DNA from 2 places in the Cupriavidus sp. GW822-FHT02D05 genome. Region 2 is predicted to be linked to the other one. Evidence: predicted binding sites of a transcription regulator. Region 2 holds the regulator's gene; the other holds the start of a gene.
What was found. The regulator sigma-54, encoded in region 2, starts transcription at its own class of promoters, with help from an activator protein. The targets are predictions, from matches to a motif close to TGGCANGNAANCTGCTTT.

Region 1: the regulator sigma-54 is predicted to act here: its motif matches at 1,297-1,314, upstream of AC1RQK_RS04205 (circularly permuted type 2 ATP-grasp protein).

What each region holds. Positions count from the first base shown of each region.
Region 1 is NZ_JBXAOE010000002.1:380,012-387,580, reverse strand. Features, by position in the region: gene edd (phosphogluconate dehydratase) at 1-567, shown strand, start outside; gene AC1RQK_RS04210 (gluconokinase) at 756-1,265, shown strand; gene AC1RQK_RS04205 (circularly permuted type 2 ATP-grasp protein) at 1,529-3,001, shown strand; gene AC1RQK_RS04200 (alpha-E domain-containing protein) at 3,097-4,050, shown strand; gene AC1RQK_RS04195 (transglutaminase family protein) at 4,091-4,915, shown strand; gene AC1RQK_RS04190 (proteasome-type protease) at 5,058-5,879, shown strand; gene AC1RQK_RS04185 (alpha/beta fold hydrolase) at 5,901-6,722, shown strand; gene pyrG (CTP synthase) at 6,872-7,569, shown strand, end outside.
Region 2 is NZ_JBXAOE010000013.1:179,443-187,011, reverse strand. Features, by position in the region: gene AC1RQK_RS19115 (KpsF/GutQ family sugar-phosphate isomerase) at 1-643, shown strand, start outside; gene lptC (LPS export ABC transporter periplasmic protein LptC) at 659-1,285, shown strand; gene lptA (lipopolysaccharide transport periplasmic protein LptA) at 1,340-1,984, shown strand; gene lptB (LPS export ABC transporter ATP-binding protein) at 2,031-2,816, shown strand; gene AC1RQK_RS19095 (RNA polymerase factor sigma-54) at 2,952-4,427, shown strand; gene hpf (ribosome hibernation-promoting factor, HPF/YfiA family) at 4,477-4,827, shown strand; gene ptsN (PTS IIA-like nitrogen regulatory protein PtsN) at 5,211-5,666, shown strand; gene hprK (HPr(Ser) kinase/phosphatase) at 5,702-6,673, shown strand; gene AC1RQK_RS19075 (PsiF family protein) at 6,862-7,203, shown strand; gene rapZ (RNase adapter RapZ) at 7,323-7,569, shown strand, end outside.

The DNA of each region.
Region 1 (7,569 bases), on a different contig from region 2:
GTGGCGGATGAGCATCGGGTGATCGAAGCACCGGCACGCGTCTTCGACTCGCAAGAGCAATTGCAAGCCGCGTTCGAAGCCGGCGAGTTCACGGGCGACATGATCGCGGTCGTGCGTTTCCAGGGACCCAACGCCAACGGCATGCCAGAACTGCACCGTCTCACCCCGGTGCTGGGCTCGCTGCAGGACGCCGGCTACAAGGTTGCGCTGGTGACCGATGGCCGCATGTCCGGCGCTTCTGGCAAGGTGCCGGCGGTCATTCATGTGGGGCCTGAGGCACTTGCCGGCGGCCCGCTGGCGCGCGTGCGTGACGGCGACCGGATCCGCGTGGACGCCGTGGCAGGCACGCTGGAATGGCTTGGCGCCGCGAATGGCGACGGCGACCTGGCCACGCGTGCTTCAGCCGTGCTGCCGGACGACGCCTTTACGAATTTCAGCGTCGGCCGGGGCCTGTTCGGGCTGTTCCGCCGCAACGCGCGGATCGCGGAGGAGGGCGGCAGCGCGCTGGACCTCTCCGAGGCCGACGCGCCCGGCGCTGTCCAAACGGGCGCGGCCGTCGCACAATAGGCAGCGCCCCTTAAATTTGTGTCATTTGTGTCCCCGGCAGCCGATGGCTGGCGGAGACGACCCCGAGCCGGCCCATGCGGGTCCTATCATGGCTTCATGGCTGAACGCTTGCGGAGCCGACCGGCCGCCGGCGCGGGGACTACCGACAAGGATGGGAAAACCATCCGAACATGATCATTGGAGCAGACATGATCTACATCCTGATGGGCGTTTCCGGCAGCGGAAAGACCACGGTCGGCCAGTTGCTGGCCAAGACCTTGCAATGCGGCTTCCACGATGCCGATGAATTCCACAGCGCCGCCAACAAGGCGAAGATGCACAATGGCATCGCGTTGACCGACGACGACCGCTGGCCCTGGCTGGCCGCGATGCGCGCGGCGATCGATGCGGCCCGCGCCGAGGGGCGCACCCACGTCTTTACCTGTTCCGCGCTGCGGCAAACCTACCGCGACCGCCTGACGCCCGCCGATGGCGGCGTGACCTTTGTCTACATGAAGGGCGATGCTACGGTCATTGGCGGCCGCCTGGCCGAGCGCAGCGACCACTTCTTCAATCCCGCCCTGCTGCAGAGCCAGTTCGAGACCCTGGAGGAGCCGCGCGACGCCCTGGTGCTCGATATCCGCCAGACGCCGGAGGCGCTGGTGCAGCGCATCCTGGCCGGAGTGCAGGCAGAAAAAAGCGCGGCGATCGCCCGCTGAACCGATGCCAAGGCTGGCCCGAAGCGAAGGCTGGCAGACATCTTGCTTATCCATGTTTGATGGCGCGAATGCCTGCCGCTTGCGGCTTTCGTGGTCATAGGTATCCTATAGGGACAGCACTTCGAAGCATGACGAGATGGTCCGCGGCCAAGCCGCCGGGCCTCGGGTGGTGATCTCAAGGTGCTGTGCCGGGAACAACAAGCCAATCAAAACGGGATAGCCGGCAGTTTGGGCGGCACCCAAATCATGGGGGAACGGCCATCATGGCGGCGCGGTTTTTCGACGAGATGCTCGATTGGCAAGATGGCGTGGCAGCAGCAATCCACGCGGGCGAGTCCCTGCCGGCAGGTGCCGTGCGGGGGCATTACAAGCAGTTCGCGGATTGGTTGGCGCGCCAGTCCGAAGGCACCATGGACAACAAGCGCGCCGAAGCGGATCTCATCTTCCGGCGCGTGGGCATCACGTTTGCCGTTTACGGTGAAAAAGACGAGTCCAACAGCGGCACCGAACGAACCATCCCGTTCGATGTCATTCCCCGCATCTTCCCCGCCAGCGAGTGGGCAACGCTCGAGCGCGGCCTGCGCCAGCGGGTGTCGGCGCTGAACCGCTTCATCCACGATATCTATCACGGGCAGGACATCATCCGCGCCGGTGTGATCCCGCCAGACCAGATCTACAACAACGCGCAGTACCGCCCCGAGATGCTCGGCATCGACGTGCCCCGTGATATCTACGCCCATGTGGCGGGCATCGATGTAGTGCGCGCTGGCGAGGGCGAGTTCTACGTGCTGGAAGACAACCTGCGCGTGCCCTCCGGCGTGTCCTACATGCTGGAGAACCGCAAGATGATGATGCGGTTGTTCCCGGACCTGTTCGCGCGCAATCGCGTGGCGCCGGTGGCGCACTATCCCGACCTGCTGCTCGACATGCTGCGCGGCGTCTCGCCGCAGAACATCGCCGATCCCACGGTGGTGGTGCTCACGCCCGGCATGTACAACTCCGCCTACTTCGAGCATGCCTTCCTGGCGCAGCAAATGGGCGTGGAACTGGTCGAGGGCAGCGACCTGTTCGTACAGGACGAGCACCTCTACATGCGCACCACCCAGGGGCCGCAGCGCATCGACGTGATCTACCGCCGGGTCGACGACGACTTCCTCGACCCGCTGGTGTTCCGCTCGGATTCCACGCTGGGCGCGGCGGGGCTGCTCTCGGTCTACCGCGCGGGCAACGTCACCATCTGCAACGCCATTGGCACGGGCGTGGCCGACGACAAGTCGATCTATCCCTACGTGCCCGACATGATCCGCTTCTACCTTGGCGAGGAAGCGATCCTCAACAACGTGCCGACGTACATGTGCCGCCGCCCGGACGACCTGCAGTACGTGCTGGACCACATGAGCGAACTGGTGGTCAAGGAAACCCACGGGGCCGGCGGCTACGGCATGCTGGTGGGGCCTGCCGCCACGCGCGCGGAGATCGATACGTTCCGCGAGGTCGTGCGCGCGCGTCCCGAGCAGTACATCGCGCAGCCCACGCTGGCGCTTTCCACCTGCCCGACGTATGTGGAGTCGGGGATCGCGCCGCGCCACATCGACCTGCGTCCGTTCGTGCTGTCCGGCAAGGATGTGCGCATGGTGCCGGGCGGGTTGACCCGCGTTGCGCTGCGCGAAGGCTCGCTGGTGGTCAACTCCTCGCAGGGCGGGGGCACCAAGGACACCTGGGTGCTGGAGCGCTGACGCGCGGCGCACGCAAGGATTGTTTGTGATTCCCGCGCTGGCAGCCGCGTTGCCGGCGGCGCGCGGGCGAACAGCGCTGTACGAGGGGACTGACCATGCTTAGCCGCACCGCCGACCATCTGTTCTGGATGGCGCGCTATACCGAACGCGCGGAGAACACCGCGCGCATGCTGGACGTGAACTACCAGACTTCGCTGCTGCCGCAATCCGCGGAAGTGGCGGAGCAAGGCTGGTGGGCCATGCTCGATATCTCCGAGCTGACCACGGTGTTCGACGAGAAGTACGGCCTGCTTACGCGCGACGACGTGATCGACTTCATGGTGCGCGACATGACCAATGTCTCGTCCATCATGAGCTGCCTGCGCGCGGCCCGCGAGAACGCCCGCGCCGTGCGCGGCTCGCTGACCACCGAGGTCTGGGAGACCATCAACACCACCTGGCTCGACGTGCAGCGCATGATCGCCGACGGCGTGCTGCGCGAGGATCCTTCGCAGTTCTTCGAGTGGGTGAAGTTCCGCTCCCACCTTGCCCGTGGCGTGCAGTTTGGCACCATGCTCAAGGATGATGCCTTCCACTTCATGCGGCTGGGCACGTTCCTGGAACGCGCCGACAATACCGCGCGGATTCTGGACGTGAAGTTCCAGGCCAGCACGGTCGACGATAGCGATCCCAATCGCGACGCCAACGATTTCTATCACTGGGCGGCTGTCCTGCGCTCGGTGTCGGGATTCGAGGTGTACCGCAAGGTGTATCGCACCGTGATCACGCCCGAGCGCGTGGCCGAACTGCTGGTGCTGCGTCCCGACATGCCGCGCTCGCTGGTGTCCAGCATGGACGAGGTGGTGTCGATCCTGGCGCTGGTGGGCAACCACCTTTCTTCGGAGACCGAGCGCCAGGCTGGTAAACTCCACGCCGATTTGAAATATGCGCGCATCGACGACATCTTCGCCGTCGGGCTGCATGCTTACCTGACCAGTTTCCTGGAGCGCATCGGCGACCTCGGCAACGGCATCAGCCGGGATTTCCTCGTGCCGCTGCTCGCTGCCTGACCTATATGAAGTGGGGAGGTTGTGCCGGCCTCGCCACATCATGAAATACAAGATTCACCACAAGACGGTCTACCGTTATGCCGAGCCGGTCCTGCGCAGCGTGCACGAACTGCGGCTCGCGCCGCGCTCGGGCCCGCTGCAGGCCGTGCAGGAATGGCAGTTGTCCGTTCCCGGCAACCTGTCCGAGGCGCGTGACGGTTTCGGCAATATCGTGCACAGCTTCACTGTGGCCGGGCCAGCACATACGCTGGTGATCGAGGCCAGCGGCGTGGTCGATGTCACGCCGCCAATGGATGCGGACGGGCCGTTCTTTTGCGATGCGCCGCCGGCTGGCGAGGCGCGTGTGTCGCCGCTGTATTACCTTGGCGGCACGCCGCTGACCGCCGCCAAGCCGGAGATGGTGCGTTTTGCCGCGCCCTACCTGGCGGCGGGGGCGACGGTGCCCGCGCTGCTGGCGCTGGCCAATGGCATCGCCGGGCGGGTGCGCTACCGGTCAGATAGCACCGATGTGGACACCTCGGCCAGCGACGCATTCGCACTGGGCAGCGGGGTTTGCCAGGACCAGGCGCAGGTGATGGTGGCATGCTGCCGGGCCCTGGGCGTGCCGGCGCGCTACGTCAGCGGCTATTTCTATGACCCGGCCGCGTCGGAATTGGCTAGCCATGCCTGGGCCGATGTCTGCGTGGATGCCGGCAAGGAGTTGTGGTGCAGCATCGACGTGACCCACGGCTGCCTGAGCGACGCGCGCCATATCCGGCTGGCGGTCGGGCGTGACTATCGCATGGCTGCACCGGTGCGCGGGATTCGCGAAGGTGGCAGCGGCGAGCGGCTGGCGGTCGAGATCGCCATTGCGCCGTTGCAGTGAATGAAGCGGTGCGCCGTGCACCAAAAACGGGCGTGCCGCACGTTTCCGGGCGCACCGGCGCGGCGCTAGAATGCGGCCTTGGCCCGGGCGACAGACTTGGCGAAGCGCCAGGCGTGAATGTGCACCATTACAAGACAAGATCATGACGTACTGTGTAGCCATGCGGCTGGATGCCGGGCTGGTGTTCCTTTCCGATTCGCGCACTAATGCCGGTGTCGATGCGATCTCGACCGCTCGCAAGATGACCGTGTTCGAGGAGCCGGGCGACCGGGTGATGGTCTTGCTGACCGCGGGCAACCTGGCGATCAGCCAGGCGGTGCGCCAGATACTGGCGGAGGGCCGCGATGAGAAGCGCTCGCTGTGGACGGCGCGCGATATGTTCGAGGCGGCCGCCATCGTTGGCGACGCGGTGCGCCAGGTGCACAAGCACGACGCCCACGCGCTGCGCGAGGCCGGCATCGAGTTCAATGTGAGCCTGATCTTCGGCGGCCAGATCCGCGGCGAACGCGTGCGCCTGTTCCATGTGTACGCCGCCGGGAATTTCGTCGAGGCCACCCCCGAGAACTGCTATTTTCAGATCGGCGAGGCCAAGTACGGCAAGCCCATCATCGATCGCGTGGTCGAGCCGACGCTGCCGCTGGGCGAGGCAGCCAAGTGTGCGCTGATCTCGATGGACTCCACGTTGAAGTCGAATATCTCGGTAGGCCTGCCGCTGGACCTGCTGGTCTACGAAGGCGATTCGCTGCGCGTGACCCGCTTTGTCAACATTGACGAGAAGAACGCCTACTTCCGCATGATCCGCGATACCTGGGGGCAACGCTTGCGCCAGGTCTTCGGCGAGATCAACGATCCGGAGTGGGATGCCAACGCGCCGGCCGAGTTTCCGCTGGCGCGCCAGGGCGCGGGCGACCGCTGGGGCCAGCCTGTGCGCGCCACGCGCGAACGTGCCGGCACGCAGGACTGAGGGCGCGCTGCGAATACCCCGATGCGCGACATTCTGCATTTTTCGCACGCCAATGGCTTTCCGGTCAGTACCTACCGCAAGCTGTTCGGAACGCTGGAAGACGATTTCGAGATCCGCGCCGTGGACCGTTATGGCCACGACCCGAAATTCCCGGTCACGCGCGAGTGGCCGCACCTGGTCGATGAGCTGCTGGCTTCGATCGAGCAGAAGTACCGCGAGCCGGTGTGGCTGGTGGGGCATTCGCTGGGTGGTTTCCTGTCGCTGATGGCCGCGCTGCGCCGCCCGCAGTGGGTGCGCGGCGTGGTGATGCTGGATTCGCCCGTGATTGCCGGGTGGCGCGCCGCCTTGCTCAAGGCCGGTCAACGCTTCGGCCTGGATGAGCGGCCCAGCCCGGCTGCCGCGACCCGGCGGCGGCGCACGCACTGGCCGGATGCCGAGGCGGTGTGGGCGCATTTCCGCTCCAAGCCGGTGTTCGCGTCGTGGGACGAGGAGGTGCTGCGCGACTATGCGATGCATGGCACGGAGCCGACCGGCAACGACGCCGAACGCCGCCTGCGCTTCGAGCGCGAGATCGAGTACCAGATCTACCGCACGCTGCCCACCAGCCTGGGCGCGCGCGTGGCGCGCGGCGCGCCGGTGCCGGTCAGCTTTGTCGCCGGCACGCGTTCGCGCGAAGTGCGGCAATGCGGGCTCGGCGCCACGCGCAAGCTGGTGGGCGAGCGCCTGCGCTTTATCGAGGGCGGGCACCTGTATCCGATGGAGCGTCCCGGGCAGACCGCCGGGCTGATCCGCGATCTGGTCGGGCAAATGCGGGGCGACGGCGCCACCTTCGCGCGTCCGTAGGCGGGGCAGGATCGGGCGGCGGCGCGGACGCGAGTGCGAAGCGGCGAAAGCGTCTCAGCGGCTGCCGGGCAAGGCGACTTGTCGCAAATGCGGCGCTGCAGCAGGCGGCCTCTCATGTATAATCCCGATTTCCCCGGCAAGCTCGGTTTATGACCAAATTCGTCTTCGTCACCGGTGGTGTCGTCTCTTCTCTCGGCAAGGGCATCGCTGCTGCTTCGCTCGCGGCCATTCTCGAGTCGCGCGGCCTCAAAGTCACCCTCCTCAAGCTAGATCCCTACATCAACGTCGATCCCGGCACGATGAGCCCCTTCCAGCATGGCGAAGTGTTCGTCACGGAAGACGGTGCGGAAACCGACCTCGATCTTGGCCACTATGAGCGCTTCGTCTCGGCCAAGATGCGCAAGTCGAACAACTTCACCACGGGCCAGATCTACGAATCGGTGATCCGCAAGGAACGCCGCGGCGAGTACCTCGGCAAGACGGTGCAGGTGATCCCGCACATCACCAACGAAATCCAGGCCTTCATCGAGCGCGGCGCGGCTGCGTCGCACGGTGGCAAGGCGGACGTCGCGCTGGTGGAGATCGGCGGCACGGTGGGTGACATCGAGTCGCTGCCCTTCCTGGAAGCCGCGCGCCAGATGAGCCTGCGCATGGGCCGCAACCACGCCGCCTTCGTGCACCTGACGCTGGTGCCGTTCATTGCCAGCGCCGGCGAGCTCAAGACCAAGCCGACCCAGCACTCGGTGCAGAAGCTGCGTGAAATCGGCATCTCGCCGACCGCGCTGCTGTGCCGCGCCGACCGCCCGATTCCGGACGAAGAGCGCGCCAAGATTTCGCTGTTCTCCAA
Region 2 (7,569 bases):
CCCGATCGTCAAGCGCATCGGCGCCAAGCTCATCTCCGTGACCGGCAACCCCGCCTCCACGCTGGCCCAGCTGGCCGACGCGCACCTCAATGCCGGCGTGGAAAAAGAAGCCTGCCCGCTCAACCTGGCCCCGACCGCCAGCACCACCGCCGCACTGGCGATGGGCGACGCGCTCGCGGTGGCGGTGCTGGATGCCCGCGGCTTCGGCGAGGAAGACTTTGCCCGCTCGCATCCGGGCGGCGCGCTCGGGCGCAAGCTGCTGACCCACGTGCGCGACGTCATGCGCAGCGGCAACGCGGTGCCCAAGGTACGCGAGAGCACGCCGCTGGCACAGGCCCTGATGGAAATCACCCGCAAAGGCATGGCAATGACCGCGGTGGTGGACCCGGACGACCGCCTGATCGGCGTCTTCACCGATGGCGACCTGCGCCGCCTGCTCGAAACCCCGCGCGACTGGAAGACCGTACCCATCAGCGAGGTCATGCACCGCACACCGCATACCGTCGGGCCGGACCAGCTGGCCGTGGAAGCCGTGCAGGTGATGGAGGCGAACCGCATCAACCAGATGCTGGTGGTCGACGCAGAGCGGCGCCTGGTCGGCGCGCTCCACATCCACGACCTGACCCGCGCCAAGGTCATCTGAGGCCAGCCCATGCCTATGCGGGAAATCCTGTCCTCCCTGAGCCGGCTTGCCATGCGAGCCCTGCCCCTGCTGCTGATGGCACTGGTGGCGGGCAGCACCTTCTGGCTGGTGCAGGTCAACTCCCCGAAAGAAGCGGACACCGGGCCGGTAGGCAAGAAGCATGAACCGGATTACTACATGATCCGTTTTTCCGCGACCGAGCTTGCCGAGGACGGCAACACCAAGCTGCGCTTCACCGGCGACAAGATGATCCACTTCGAGGACGACCAGACCTACGAAGTGACGCGCCCGGCCATGCGCTCCTATGAAATCGACCGTCCGCCCGTCACCGGCCACTCTGATCGCGGCACGATGAACGCGGAAGGCTCGGTCATCGACCTGTTCGGCAATGCCTTCATCGTGCGTACCCAGGGCCCCGACCCCGCCAAGGATCCGCAGATGACGGCCGCCTCGGAGTATTTCCAGGTGCTGGTGAACGATGACATCGTCAAGACCGACAAGGCTGTCAAGCTGACCCGCGGCCCGTCGGTGATGACCGCCAACGGCCTGGTCTTCAACAATGTCACTCGCGAAGTACAATTGCTGGGTAACGTACGCGGCACCATCATCACGGGGCCGCCGCCGGCGAGTCCCACGAAGTAGCCCCGAAGCCGCCCGCGGGCACCAACCGCCCGCGTCAACCGCCATCACGCCAACATGAATCCATTCCCGACGACTTCGTCCTGTCTGCGCCGCAGCACGGCCGCTTTGCTGACGCTGGCCGCCGTCCTGGGCCTCACGCTGGCCGCGCCCGCCAGCGCCGAAAAGGCCGACCGCGAAAAGCCGCTGGTCCTGGAGGCCGACAATGCCAGCTACGATGACGTCAAGCAGGTCTATGTACTGACTGGCAACGTGGTGCTGACCAAGGGCACCATGGTGCTCAAATCCGACGCAGCCGAAGTCCGTACCGATCCCGAGGGCTACCAGTACGCGGTCGCGACCTCCAAGGGCGGCAAGCAAGCCTATATCCGGCAGAAGCGCGACAACGTCGACGAGTACATCGATGGCTGGGGCGACCGCATCGAATATGACGGCAAGCAGGAGTTGTCCAAGCTGATCGGGCGCGCCCGCATGGCCCGCCTGGCCGGCGCCAAGCTGGTCGACGAGATCCGCGGCGCGGTGATCACCTATGACAGCCGCAACGAGTTCTACACGGCCAGCGGCGGCGCCGAGAACGCGACCGCGGGCAGCCCGTCGGGCCGCGTGCGCGCCGTGTTGTCGCCGCGCCAGGAGCAGCCCGCCAGCGGTGCCGCAGCCAATCCGCTGCCGCTCAAGCCGGCAGCTGCCCCCGTCAACCCCTGACCTGACGCCGCCACGTCCCTGATCCACGGATTCTGACTTCACCTTCATGACCGCTACCCAAACCGCACCGTCCCAGCCCGCCACCCTGAAGGACAGCAGCACGCTGGTCGTGCGCCACCTGAAGAAGCGCTACGGCTCGCGCACCGTGGTCAAGGACGTGTCGCTCGACGTGAAGAGCGGCGAGGTGGTCGGCTTGCTGGGCCCCAACGGCGCGGGCAAGACCACGTCGTTCTACATGATCGTGGGGCTGGTGGCGCTGGACGAAGGCGATATCGTGCTCGACGACAAACACATCAGCGGCCTGGCCATCCATGAGCGAGCACGCATGGGCCTGTCCTACCTGCCGCAGGAAGCCTCCGTGTTCCGCAAGCTCAATGTGCAGGAGAACATCCGCGCAGTGCTGGAGCTGCAGCTCAACGATGGCAAACCCCTGGGCAAGGCCGAGATCGAGCGCCGGCTGGACACCCTGCTGGATGACCTGCAGATTGCCCACCTGCGCGACAACCCGGCGCTGTCGCTGTCCGGCGGCGAGCGCCGCCGCGTGGAAATCGCCCGCGCGCTGGCCTCCGCGCCGCGCTTCATCCTGCTCGACGAGCCCTTCGCCGGCGTCGACCCGATCGCGGTTGGCGAAATCCAGCGCATCGTCAGCTTCCTCAAGGCACGCAATATCGGCGTGCTGATCACCGACCACAACGTGCGCGAGACGCTAGGCATCTGCGACCACGCCTACATCATCAGCGAAGGCGCGGTGCTGGCGTCCGGGCAGCCTGAGGACATCATCGCCAACGAGTCGGTGCGCAAGGTCTACCTGGGCGAGAACTTCCGCATGTAAGGGCGCGCGGCGCCTGCCGCGCATCGCCCCCCGGGCGGCTTCGGTGTCGCCTTTTATCCTTCAAACGATCATAGCGACACCAGCGATAGCAATTTCCGTTCCATCAGTACGGAAGTTGGGCATAAAATAGGTCGCATGAAACCGTCGCTACAGCTCCGCCTCTCGCAGCATCTCGCGCTTACGCCGCAACTCCAGCAGTCGATCCGGCTGCTGCAACTGTCCACGCTTGAACTGCAGCAGGAAGTGGAACAGGCGCTGACCGAGAACCCCTTGCTCGAGCGTGAGAACGACTGGCTGGACAGCCCGTTGCGCGTGTCTTCGGACGGCTCGGTGAACCTGCAGAGCGCGCCCGCGCCAGCGCCCGCCGATGGCCAGGGCACCAGCGAGAACCGCCCCGATGGCGCGCCCGAAGCCGACGACAGCTACTCTGACAGCAATGAGGATTACGGCAGCGACTGGAGCCTGGACGACTTCGCCCGCCGCCCGCAAGGCGAAGACGACGAAAAAACCCCGATGCAGCTGCGCGACGCCGAGCCCACGCTGCGTGAACACCTCATGGAACAGCTGGCGCCGCTCAAGATTTCCCTGCGCGACAAAGGGCTGGCTATCTTCCTGGTCGAGTCCCTGGACGATGACGGCTACCTGAGCACCACGCTCGAGGAAATCTGCAGCGAGCTGCCGGAGGAGCTCGAGTTCGAGGTCGACGAGATCCAGGCTGTGCTCACGCTGCTGCAGAGCTTCGATCCGCCGGGCGTCGGGGCACGCAACGCCGCCGAGTGCCTGGCGCTGCAATTGCGCAGGCTCAAGCATCCGCAGCGCGAACTGGCGCTGAGCATCGTCACCAACCACCTCGAGCTGCTGGCGGTGCGCGATTACACGCGCCTTAAAAAGGCGCTGCAAGTGGACGAACCGGAACTCAAGGCCGCACATGAACTGATCCGCTCGCTCGCGCCCTATCCCGGCCATGCCTACAGCCGGCCAGAAGCGGACTTCGTGGTGCCTGATGTTTTTGTTCGAAAATTGAGCGGCGGATGGATCGCCCACCTCAACCCGGATGTGATGCCGCGGCTACGCATCAACGACATGTACGCGCAGATTTTGCGCGGTGCAAAAGGCGATGCAGGCGCGGCCGGACTGCAGCAAAAGCTGCAGGAAGCACGCTGGTTGATCAAGAATATCCAGCAAAGGTTCGACACGATATTGCGCGTCGCACAAGCCATTGTCGAACGTCAAAAGAACTTCTTCACCCACGGTGAAATTGCGATGCGCCCCTTGGTTTTGCGGGAGATTGCCGATACACTGGGTTTACACGAGTCCACCATCTCTCGGGTGACTACCAATAAATACATGGCAACGCCGATGGGGACTTTCGAGCTGAAGTATTTTTTTGGCTCTCACGTATCCACAGAAACCGGCGGCGCGGCCTCATCAACGGCAATCCGTGCGTTGATCAAGCAATTGATAGGAGCCGAAGACGCTAGGAACCCCTTGTCCGATAGCCGGATTGCCGAATTGCTCGGCGAGCAAGGCTTTGTGGTAGCACGGCGTACCGTTGCCAAATACCGCGAAGCGCTCAAGATTCCCGCGGTCAATCTCCGTAAGACTTTGTAGCCGAGCTGCATCGCCTGCCTGATGCAGCTCTTTCAGAAGGAGAAACGCTATGAACTTCAAGATCAGTGGACACCACTTGGACATCACGCCCCCTCTGCGTGAGTACGTGGAAACGAAACTGGAGCGTATCGTCAGGCATTTCGATCAAGTCATTGGCGTAAGTGTGCTGCTCTCTGTCGACAATACAAAAGAAAAGGACCGGCGGCAGTACGCGGAAATCAATCTACATCTCAAGGGCAAGGACATCTTTGTCGAAGCGCATCATGAAGACCTGTATGCCGCTATCGACGCACTGGTCGACAAGCTCGACCGGCAGGTGATTCGCCACAAGGATCGCGTGCAGAGCCACGACCGTGAAGCGGTCAAGTATCAGATGGCCGCATCGCAGATGCAGCAATGACCGTGCCTGGCGGCCCACATACCGGGCCGTCGGTGTCAGTCCCTTGAAAAATGGAATCAAGCCGCGCCCAGAGCGCGGCTTTTTCGTTGCAGCCTACCCGATCGGGCCACACAGGGGATTCCGCAACGCATATGTACCAGTGTATGCTGTGCAATACATGGTTGACCGGCCTAGCCATTCCGGTGCATGCAGCACCGCTTGAGCGCATCGGCTATTGCAATGCACAAAGCGGAAGCGGGCCTGCTCTATAATGGCCAGACGCCCGACACCGGCATGGGGGGACACCCGGTGGAAACCTCGGGCCTTGGTTTTTTACCTCTTTCCGCCCGGTGGGACGCCTCCTGGCCCCGGGCCTGCTTACTAGAAAACCCTGCGCATTCCACATGAATCGTTTGGCTAAATTGCTGCCACCCGGCAACATCAACCTCGACGTCAGCGTCACCAGCAAGAAGCGCGTGTTCGAACAGGCCGGGCTCCTCTTCGAGAACAACCATGGCGTAGCGCGCGCGACCGTGACCGACAACCTGTTCGCCCGCGAGTCGCTCGGGTCCACCGGCCTGGGCGCGGGGGTTGCGATCCCCCACGGCCGCATCAAGGGACTGAAGCAGCCACTGGCCGCCTTCATGCGCCTGGCCGAGCCGATCCCCTTCGAGTCGCCCGACGGCAAGCCGGTCGCGCTGCTGATCTTCCTGCTGGTGCCCGAACAGGCCACCCAGCAGCATCTGGAAATTCTCTCCGAGATCGCCCAGTTGCTGTCCGACCGCGAGATGCGCGAAGGACTGGCTACCCTGCCCACCCCCGACGACGTGCACCAGTTGCTGACGCAATGGCACCCTTGATCCGGCACTGAAAGCCCGTCCCTGAAAGCACCCGAATGGAACTCACTGGCGTCACCTCGCAGTCGATCTTCGACGACAACGCAGCCGATATCAAACTCTCCTGGGTAGCAGGACTGGAGGGTGCGGACCGGGCCTTCGATGTCGAGTTCGCGCGTGAAGCCACGTCCGCGGCCGATCTCGTCGGCCACTTGAACCTGATCCACCCGAACCGGATCCAGGTGCTGGGCAAGCCCGAAATCACGTATTACCAGCGCCTCGATGACGAGATGCGCAAGCGCCAGATGGGCGAGCTGATCCTGCTGGAGCCGCCGTTCCTGGTGATCGCCGACGGCATGGAGCCGCCGCCCGACCTGGAACTGCGCTGCACGCGCTCGTCCACACCGCTGTTCACCACGCCGGTGTCTTCGGCCGCGGTGATCGACCACCTGCGCCTCTATCTGTCGCGCATTTCCGCGCCGCGCGTGACCATGCACGGCGTATTCCTCGACATCCTCGGCATGGGTGTGCTGGTGATGGGCGAATCCGGCCTGGGCAAGAGCGAGCTCGGCCTGGAACTGATCTCGCGCGGACATGGGCTGGTCGCGGACGATGCCGTCGATTTCGTGCGCCTCGGGCCGGACTTCATCGAGGGCCGCTGCCCGCCGCTGCTGCAGAACCTGCTGGAAGTGCGCGGCCTGGGCCTGCTCGACATCAAGACCATCTTTGGCGAGACTGCGGTACGCCGCAAGATGAAGCTTAAGCTGGTGGTGCAACTGGTTCGCCGCAACGATGGCGAATTCGAGCGCCTGCCGCTGGACTCCCAGTATCTCGACGTGCTCGGCCTGCCCATCCACATGGTCAAGATCCAGGTGGCGGCCGGCCGAAATCTCGCCGTGCTGGTCGAGGCCGCCGTGCGCAACACCATCCTGCGCCTGCGCGGCATCGACACGCTGCGCGACTTCATGGACCGCCAGCGCGCCGCGATGCAGGCCGATGTCGCATCGCGGGGTCAGGGCCGGCTACTCTAGGTTTGGCGGGCCCACGCCATGCGACCACGACGGGGCCGTTTTCAATTGCTTACATCCGGCCGCGCTTCGATGGTCAACGCGATTGGGGCATAGGCCGTTTTGTGCAGTAATGGGCATTGGGCCCAGCCCCGAGTTGCCGAGCCGACAGGCCAGCAGCCATGAAGTTTTCCACAGCCAGGAGAGCAAGCATGAAAAAATTGATCGCGATGTGCGTGCTGGTAGCCCCGCTTTTTGCCACCGGCGCCTTCGCCCAGAATGCACCGGCCGCTGCACCCGCGGCACCGGCGGCACCGGCGGCACCGGCGGCACCTAACTCCCAGCAGGACAAGATGAAGGCTTGCAACACGCAGGCCACCGGCAAGAAGGGCGATGAGCGCAAGGCCTTCATGAGCAATTGCCTGTCCAATAAGCCCGCGGCCGCACCCGCCAAGAACAGCCAGCAGGAAAAGATGAAGACCTGCAACGCCCAGGCCACCGGCAAGAAGGGCGACGAGCGCAAGGCCTTCATGAGCGACTGCTTGTCCAAGTAAGCTACCGGCATCACTTGCGGCGCGGACGTGTAAAAATGGCGAACCTCTTCGGTTCGCCATTTTTTCTGGCACGGCGCCGTCATGACGGCGTCATCACCTGATGTTATGCTTGTCGTGCTATGCGCATCATACTTATCACCGGGATCTCCGGCTCCGGCAAATCCGTTGCCTTGAACGTACTGGAAGACGCGGGCTACTACTGCGTCGACAACCTGCCGGCGCAGTTTATCCCGGAGTTGGCCCAGTACCTGGCGGCGCAGGGCTACACCCATCTGGGCGTCGCCACCGATATCCGTAGCCGTGAATCGCTGGACGAGCTGCCCGGCACGCTGCGCGACCTCGCCTCCGAACACCAGGTCCGGGTGG